Regions from separate parts of the Bradyrhizobium sp. CCGE-LA001 genome, predicted to be linked through region 4. Evidence: predicted binding sites of a transcription regulator. Region 4 holds the regulator's gene; each other region holds the start of a gene.
What was found. The regulator PhoB, encoded in region 4, activates phosphate uptake and scavenging genes when phosphate is short. The targets are predictions, from matches to a motif close to TGTCATNNANCTGTCAT.
Positions count from the first base shown of each region.

Region 1 (2,199 bases), 2.2 Mb from region 4:
ACTGCGACCCGGCCGACCGACAGGAATACCGGCGCGGGCAGGCAGAGATCGACGGGTCGCGGATGGAACAGCTGCGTGTCGACGCCGCGCGGCCACAGCACGACATTGTCGAAGCCGCGCTCCGTCAGCTCGCGGGCGAGCGCGGGCGTTGCCGCCATCACGGCCCGGCTGGGACTGTGGAAGCGGCGCAGCGCCCGCCAGATCAGCGAGCCCGGCACCGGCACGCGGGCGCGGACATATTCGGGAAAGCGGGTGTGGAAGCTGGTCGTGAACGGCAGCTTGCGCTGGCGGCAATAGCGGCGGACCATCAGGCCGATCGGACCTTCCGTCGCGATGTGGATGCTGTCCGGGCGCGCTTCCTCGATCAGCTTCGCGATGCGCGCCGGGCGCGGCATGGCGAGGCGGACGTCGCGATAGCTCGGCATCGCGAAGGTGCGGAACGATTGCGGCGTCAGGAACGCGAACTCGACGCCTAGGCTCTTGCCGGCGTCGGCGAGCTTGGTCAGCGTCCGAACCACACCGTTGACTTGCGGGTGCCAGGCGTCGGTCGCGACCAGGATGCGCATCAGGCGGCTCTCGTCACGCAGCTCTTGCCGCGACCTGCGGGACGGCTGCCGGCTTCTGAAGCTGGTCCGCCCAGGTGATGATCTCGAAATGGCCGTCGTCGTGCTCGACGAGAGCCGTGCAGCTCTCGACCCAGTCGCCGCAATTCATGTAGCGGATGCCGCCTTCGTCGCGGATCACGGCGTAGTGGATGTGGCCGCAGATCACGCCGTCGGCGTCGTGGCGCCGCGCCTCGGCGGCGAGCGCCTGCTCGAAAGCGCCGATATAGTTGACGGCGTTCTTCACCTTCTGCTTGGCCCATTGCGACAGCGACCAATAGGGCACGCCGAACAGGCGGCGGAAGAAGTTGACGAAGCGATTCATCTGGATCGCGAAGTCGTAGGCCCTGTCGCCGAGATGGGCGAGCCAGCGCGCGTTCTGCACCACGAGATCGAAGATATCGCCATGGATGACGAGATAGCGCTTACCGTCGGCGCCGGTATGGACGGTGTTCTCGACGACGTCGATGCCGCCGAAATGCGTGCCGTAATAATTGCGCAGGAATTCGTCGTGATTGCCGGGAATGTAGATGACCTTGGCGCCCTTGCGCGCCTTGCGCAGCAGCTTCTGGACGAGGTCGTTGTGCGATTGCGGCCAGTGCCAGCTCGATTTCAGCGCCCAGCCGTCGACGATGTCCCCGACGAGATAGATGGTGTCGGCGTCGTGGTAGCGCAGGAAGTCGAGCAGAAGATCGGCTTGGGAACCGCGGGCTCCGAGATGGACGTCGGAGATGAACAACGTGCGAAAGCGCCGCTCCGGGCTCTCGTCACTCACATCGTAACTTCCCATGCGCCAACCCGTAACAATGTCCCGTGACAGGGAGATGACCGATTGAACCCTTGAGGCACCCGCGGATACGAATCAAACCTCGCCTCGCCCTGCCCGCGAATATCAGTCGCATGCGACAATCAGGCGACATGGCGCCGCAGGGGCTGCCCGTATTGGTCCGAGCTCCCTTTTGAGACTGGCACTGCTGCCATCCTTCGAGACGCCCGCTTAAGGCGGGCCCCTCAGGATGAGGACTGAATGGGCGGCAGCAGTTTCGATGTGCCGTGCTGCTTGGCCTCATCGGGAGACCGCTGAGGCGGTCGTCTCGAAGGACGAGGCGTGCGTTCAGGCTTTACCCGCTTCAATAGAACTTGTGGAAATGATGGACCGGTCCGTGGCCGTGGCCGACGCTGAAGCGGTCGGCGGCCGCGATCGCCGCGGTGATCCAGGCCTTGGCGTTGCGCACGGCCTGCTCGAGCGCCTCGCCCTTGGCGAGGCCCGCCGCGATCGCCGATGACAGCGAGCAGCCCGTGCCATGGGTATTCCCGGTGGCGATGCGGGGCGCAGCGAGCGCGATCGTACTGTCGGCATCGATCAGATAGTCGGTGCTCTCCGCGCCCTCGCCGTGCCCGCCCTTGATCAGGACGGCACGGCAGCCGAGCGCCAGCAGCCGGCGCCCCTGGCTTTCGATTGCAGCCTCGCTCGCCGCCACGGGCTCGTCGAGCAGCGCGGCGGCCTCGGGCAGGTTCGGCGTGATCACCGAGGCCAGCGGAATCAGTCGCGTGCGCAACGCTTCGATCGCTTCGGCGGCGAGCAGCCGGTCGCCGG
Region 1 covers NZ_CP013949.1:5,377,397-5,379,595, forward strand. The annotation lists gene BCCGELA001_RS25190 (glycosyltransferase family 4 protein) at 1-566, opposite strand, end outside; gene BCCGELA001_RS25195 (UDP-2,3-diacylglucosamine diphosphatase) at 580-1,392, opposite strand; gene thiD (bifunctional hydroxymethylpyrimidine kinase/phosphomethylpyrimidine kinase) at 1,733-2,199, opposite strand, start outside.
Region 1: BCCGELA001_RS25195 (UDP-2,3-diacylglucosamine diphosphatase) is a predicted target of PhoB. The motif match lies at 1,416-1,432, and genes of this name have one in related genera.

Region 2 (2,199 bases), 670 kb from region 4:
GCCGCTATCGCGCGCTGATCGACGGCGGTTATCCCTACTTCGTCGCCATGCTCGACGGCCGCGTCGCCGGTTATGCCTATGCCGGCGCCTACCGGCCGCGGCCGGCCTATCGCTTCACGGTGGAGAACTCGATCTATCTCGATCCCTCCTTCCACCGCCGCGGTGTTGGCTCGCTGCTCTTGGAGCGGCTGATCGTCGAATGCGAGGCGCGCGGCTTCCGCCAGATGATCGCGGTGATCGGTGATTCCGCCAATGCCGGCTCGATTGGCCTTCACACCAAGGGCGGCTTCAGGATGATCGGCACGCATCCCAATGTCGGCCTGAAATTCGGCCGCTGGCTCGACACGGTGATGATGCAGCGCGAACTCGGCGAGGGCGCGGCCACGGTGCCGGGGAAGTAGGGCGCTGTAATTCTCGTAGCCCGGGTGAGCGAAGCGATACCCGGGAACGGTGCTAGACGATTCCCGGATGTCGCTCGCTCATCCGGGCTACAAGACGGTCGTCAGACCACCGCCAGCTTCCGGTCGATCACCAGCAGCACGCGCTCGAGCTCATGACCGCGGCGCAGGATCAGACCCGTCGCCGAGATCACGCTGTATATGCCCTGCTTGCGCGCGAGCCGCGGGTCCTTCTCGATGCGATAGATCGGCACCTCGGAGGCGCGGCGATAGACCGAGAACACGGCGCGGTCCTTCAGGAAGTCGATGGCGTAGTCGCGCCACTCGCCGTCGGCGACCATGCGGCCGTAGAGATTGAGAATACGATGCAGCTCCAGCCGGTTGAACGTCACCCGGTTGGGCTGCGCAGTCGTAGCGGCGGGGCGCGCCGCCGCGCGCTGCTCGCTCGGATCGGCATCCTCCGACATCAGACTCATGGGAAGCGCCTCCTCATCTCACCACAATGACCCGCGTCCCCCGAAACCGTCCCGGACCCCGAGGGGATCATGACAATTGCATGATCGCGCCAACCGTTCCCGGCCGCAAGGGGCTCCTCGTTCAACCTATCGAATCGGCTGCAAATCCGGGCACACGCAGGAGTGGAACTCTGTCGCGACGACCGTCACGGGATCGTTAGCAGGAATCATAGTGTCGCCGCTTTTCCGCCAAGCGCCCGCCGCCCTGCGTTGCGAAAAGACTCACGTGCGTTGACCCGGTCCTTTCGGTTCCGGATTCCTCAGCCCCCAGCCCCCCGGGGTCGAACAGGATCGGGTCTGTACGCACGGCAAGGAGGGCCAACGCAAGTTGGTCCTTTTTTGTTTGTGTCGGGATGTTTCTGCCGATGCGCCGTCCGTCTGAGGGCCGCGCATTTGCGTGGCGTCTCGAAGGATCAAGGCCGAGCTACAGCAGCGGGGGCCTTCCATGGTTCGAGACGCGCGCAAGGGCGCGCTCACCATGAGGGTCGAGAGCGGAGTCTACGAGAAATTCTGAAAATCAGTGCAGCGACGTGTACGCGGCGCCCAGCATTGGGCCCGGCTTCTCCCGGCTGCCGTCCTGGATATAGACCACCGCGCCGTCGACGCCGTCGCGCGTGAGGTTCTCGATGGGCACCGTCCAAGATTCCGGACGGCCGGTCCAGTCACCGACCTTGAGCAGATTGCGCACCACATTGTGATAGGTGACCTGCTGTCCACGATTCTCACCGCGGGTGATGGTGATCGGCACCGACTTGGCGATCGAGCAGATCCAGACCTCGCCGTGGGAGACCGCGGGCTCCTTGCTCGCGGCCACCGAAACGTTGATCTGCTTGCCCGAGAGCGACATCGTCACCGGCACGCTCATCACGCCCACGCCCTTGTCGGTCTTGCCGATCGCATTCTCGATGCCGGTGCGATCGCTGCCGATGACATGTGTGGAGCCGTTGACCACGACCTGCGGCGTGTAGACCTCACGGTCGCCGCGCATGCGCGAATAGGCACGCTGCCGTGCAGAGAAGCGCGAATCCGCCAGCGTGTCCTTCCAGCCGAGATAGTCCCAATAGTCGATCGGCATGCTCAGCGCGATCACAGAGGGATCCTTGGAGAGATCGCCGATGATCTTGTCGGCGGGCGGGCAGGACGAGCAGCCCTGAGAGGTAAATAATTCGACGACGGCGCGGGGTTCAGCCTCGGCGGGGCGGATGACGGCGACGATGGCACAGATGCCCAGAGCTCCCGACCAGAGCGCACCAGACCAACGCGAAACCAGATGAGAAGCCGTCATT
Region 2 covers NZ_CP013949.1:391,737-393,935, reverse strand. The annotation lists gene BCCGELA001_RS01890 (GNAT family N-acetyltransferase) at 1-401, shown strand, start outside; gene BCCGELA001_RS01885 (DUF2794 domain-containing protein) at 503-874, opposite strand; gene BCCGELA001_RS01880 (DUF1223 domain-containing protein) at 1,431-2,199, opposite strand, start outside.
Region 2: BCCGELA001_RS01885 (DUF2794 domain-containing protein) is a predicted target of PhoB. The motif match lies at 944-960, and genes of this name have one in related genera.

Region 3 (2,199 bases), 3.8 Mb from region 4:
CTTCAAGCCGGCCCCCTATGATATGATCCTGATGGGGCTCGTCACGATCTTCACGCTCTCCTCCGTGTCGCTCTATCTTGTCGAGTGGCTGCGGCACATGAGCACGATCGAGGCCAAATGAGCTGCGAAGCGGCCCCGCAAAAGGCCAACTCGCGCCGGATAGGATCGAATCTTCAAGCTGAAGCCGGCGCGCCGGCACGGAGCAAAGCAAGCGTGGCAGGCCGCGTTCACCCCCGACAATTGGCGTTTTCGCTTCCGCACGCGGAAAGCCTCAGCCGGGACAATTTCCTGGAAGGCCCGGCCAACGCGGCCGGGCTGGGCCTGATCGACAGCTGGCCGGAATGGCCGAACCGGATCATGTGGCTGGCCGGACCCGAGGGAAGCGGCAAGAGCCACCTTGCCGCGATTTGGGCCGAAGAGGCCGGCGCCCGCTCGACCATCGCCAATGCGCTGACTGCTGCGGCTGTCCCGGGTGCGCTCGCCACCGGAGCGCTGGTGGTCGAGGACCTCAAGGCGAAGGCGTTCGACGAGCGCGCCCTTTTCCACCTGATGAATCTCGCCCGCGAGGACGGTGCCTACGTCCTCTTCACCGGGCGCGAGGTGCCGGCCTCGCTCGAGATCGAGCTGCGCGACCTGCGTTCGCGTCTGCGCGCCGTGCCTGTTGTCGCGCTGCTGCCGCCCGACGACCAGCTGTTCCGTGGCCTGATCGTCAAATTCTGCGCCGACCGGCAGCTCACCGTGGATGAGAGCGTGGTCGGCTATCTCGCCACCCGGCTGGAGCGATCGTCGGCGGCCGCCCGCCGGGCCGTGGAGCTGCTCGACAGCGAGGCCCTGCGGCTCGGCCGCCCAGTCACCCGGGCGCTGGCGGCTGAGCTGCTCCGCGACGCCTGACCGGCCTGCGCTGGGCCACCAAGGCCGCTTGACGCGGCGGAGCGGCGGAACATCAATGTCATCGAAACGTCATCGCTCTAACACATGCTCCGGCCGGTTTTGCGCATAAGTCGCAAAGTGAGGCGAACTGGATGGACCGACTTCTGATGGATTCCGCGCAAGCTGTTGAGACAAAAGAAAAAGCCCAGGAACCTGAGGGCCTGCCGGCGATCGCCTCCAGCCCCGAGCGATTCATCAACCGCGAGCTCTCCTGGCTGCATTTCAACCGCCGCGTCCTGGAGGAATCGGTCAATCCTAGCCACCCCCTGCTGGAACGGGTGCGATTCCTGTCGATTTCGGCGAATAACCTCGACGAATTCTTCATGGTCCGCGTCGCCGGCATCAAGGCCCAGGTGCGCGAGGGCATTGCTGAACGCAGCCCCGACGGCCTGACGCCCTCCGAACAGCTCGCTCTGATCAATCGCACCGTCTCCGAGCTTGCCTCCGACCAGCAGGCGATCTGGCGCGATCTGCGCGGCACGCTCGCCGAGGTCGGCATCGTGCTGGTCGAAGGCAAGGAGGTCACCAAGGCGGAACGGACCTGGATCGAGGATTATTTCCTCAACAACGTGTTCCCGCTGCTGACGCCACTCGCAATCGATCCGGCCCACCCTTTCCCGTTCATTCCGAGCCTCGGCTTCACCATCGCGCTCCAGCTCACCCGTGCCGCCGACGGCAGGCAGATGAACGCGCTGATCCGCATGCCCGGCAAGATCGACCGCTTCATCCGCCTGCCCGCCGAGGGCAAGGCCGTCCGGCTGATCTCGCTGGAGCAGGCGACCGCCCTGTTCATCAACCGCCTGTTCCCCGGCTACAATCTGCACGGCCAGGGTGCCTTCCGCATCATCCGCGACTCCGAGCTCGAAATCGAGGAAGAGGCGGAAGACCTCGTCCGCTTGTTCGAGACAGCACTGAAGCGGCGGCGCCGCGGGTCGGTGATCCGGCTCGAGATCGACGCCAAGATGCCGGAGGAGCTACGCAGCTTCGTCCAGCATGCCCTGTCGGCCGCCGACGACGAGGTATTCCTGGTCGACGGCGTGCAGGCGATGAACGAGCTCTCGCAACTGACGCGCCTCGACCGTCCAGACCTCGAATTCACGCCTTATGTGCCGCGTCACCCCGAGCGCGTGCGCGAGCATGGCGGCGACATCTTCGCCGCGATCCGGCAGAAGGACCTCGTCGTCCATCACCCCTACGAGTCCTTCGACGTGGTGGTGCAGTTCCTGCAACAGGCCGCGCGCGACCCCGACGTGGTCGCGATCAAGCAGA
Region 3 covers NZ_CP013949.1:3,750,446-3,752,644, reverse strand. The annotation lists gene BCCGELA001_RS17240 (CDP-alcohol phosphatidyltransferase family protein) at 1-121, shown strand, start outside; gene BCCGELA001_RS17235 (DnaA ATPase domain-containing protein) at 214-891, shown strand; gene BCCGELA001_RS17230 (RNA degradosome polyphosphate kinase) at 1,038-2,199, shown strand, end outside.
Region 3: BCCGELA001_RS17230 (RNA degradosome polyphosphate kinase) is a predicted target of PhoB. The motif match lies at 948-964, and genes of this name have one in related genera.

Region 4 (2,199 bases):
CATATTGTAGCGTTTGGACTGTCAGATACGACATCTCGTGCAGCGGTTCTGATCCCAAGAGTCCTCATGTACCGGCGTAAACGTTCGGGCGCTCGTTGCGCGCCCGGCGAGCCTTAAGGGATTCTGGCGGCACGGGTTTTTTCAAGGCTTAGGCATTCGCTGCGAGGCCCCAGGATGGCGGCGCGCAGCGAGGGAAAGGGTGCAATGACGGTTTTGACCTGGTCCGATGATCGCGTCGAGCAGCTGAAAAAGCTCTGGGAGGCCGGACTTTCGGCCAGCCAGATCGCGGCTGAGCTCGGCAATGTGACCCGCAATGCCGTGATCGGCAAAGTGCACAGGCTCGGCCTGTCCGGCCGCGCCAAGAGTCCGTCTTCGGCCGCGCCCCGGCCGCGCAAGGCGCGTCCGGCGCAGCACATGATGCGGGTGACCCGTCCGATCTCACGCGGCAACACCGCGCTGGCGCAGGCCTTCGAGGTCGAGGTCGAGGCAGAGCCCGTCACCTACGACAACGTGGTGCCGATGAGCCAGCGGCTGTCGCTGCTGGAATTGAACGAGGCGACCTGCCACTGGCCGGTCGGCGATCCCTCGAGCCCGGATTTCTTCTTCTGCGGCGGCAAGGCGCTCTCCGGCCTGCCCTACTGCGCCCAGCACTCGCGCGTCGCCTATCAGCCCGCAGCGGATCGTCGGCGCGCGCCGGCCAAGCCGAGCACGCGGTGAGCGGGGTTTAACTGACTGCAAGGACAGCAGCCGTCGCGCGATGACGGCTCCAATTGCTCGGTGTCACCCCCGCGAACGCGGGGATCCATAACCTCAGGGCGCAAGTGTTGCGCGAGATGGTCACACCGAGTCGTCGCCCAACCACGTCTTGTGTTTATGGGTCCCGGGTTCGCGCTGCGCGCGCCCCGGGACGACAGTTGAGATTGTAGCCACAGCTGCCAGCGAACAAACTCAAAAACCTTACGTCTGCTCCGCCTTCGCAAACCGATCGTCGAGCGCATAGCCGGCACCGCGGACCGTGCGGATCGGGTCCTGCTCGCGGCCGAGATTGAGCAGCTTGCGCAGGCGGCCGATATGGACGTCGACGGTGCGTTCGTCGATGTAGATGTCGCGGCCCCAGACGCTGTCGAGCAGTTGCTCGCGCGAGAACACGCGGCCCGGATGCTCCAGGAAGAACTCCAGAAGGCGATACTCGGTCGGGCCGAGATCGATCGGCCGGCCCGAGCGCGCGACGCGGCGCTTGTCGCGGTCGAGCTCGATGTCGCCATAGGCCAGCACAGTGGCGAGCCGCTCCGGGCTTGCCCGCCGCAGAAGGCCCTTCACCCGCGCCAGCAGCTCCGGCACCGAGAACGGCTTGACGATGTAATCGTCGGCGCCGGTCGCAAGACCCCGCACCCGCTCGCTCTCCTCGCCGCGCGCGGTGAGCATGATGATCGGCAGCTGCTTGGTCTCGGGACGGGTGCGCAGACGCCGGCACAGCTCGATGCCTGACAGCCCCGGCAGCATCCAGTCGAGCACGATCAGATCGGGGATGTGTTCCTTGAGGCGAGTGTCGGCGTCGTCGCCGCGCATCACCGTCTCCACGTCATAGCCGTCGCCTTCGAGGTTGTAGCGCAGAAGCTCGGTGAGAGCTTCTTCGTCTTCAACCACCATAATGCGTGCGCCCATGTGGTCGTCGCTCCTTAAGTCGTCAGGTATTCGGGACCGTCGTGGCGAAGGTCGTCATGTCGCCCTTCGGCCGCTTGTCGGTCATCGCCTGACCCTCGATCATGTAGAACACGGTCTCGGCGATGTTGGTGGCGTGGTCGCCGATCCGCTCGATGTTCTTGGCGCAGAACATCAGGTGGATGCAGAACGAGATGTTGCGCGGATCCTCCATCATGTAGGTGAGGAGCTCGCGGAACAGCGAGGTGCAGATGGCGTCGACCTCCTCGTCGCCCTTCCACACCGCCATCGCCGCCGGCAGGTCATGCGCGGCATAGGCGTCCAGCACCGACTTGACCTGCTGCTGCACGAGGTCGGTCATGTGCTCGAGGCCGCGAAACAGCTTCAGCGGATGGAAGTCCGCATCCAGCGCGGCGACGCGTTTGCCCATGTTCTTGGCGAGGTCGCCGATGCGCTCCAGATCGGTCGCGACGCGCATGGCGCCGACGATCTCGCGCAGGTCGACCGCCATCGGCTGGCGGCGGGCGATGGTGAGCA
Region 4 covers NZ_CP013949.1:7,551,206-7,553,404, forward strand. The annotation lists gene BCCGELA001_RS34325 (GcrA family cell cycle regulator) at 205-717, shown strand; gene phoB (phosphate regulon transcriptional regulator PhoB) at 958-1,665, opposite strand; gene phoU (phosphate signaling complex protein PhoU) at 1,688-2,199, opposite strand, start outside.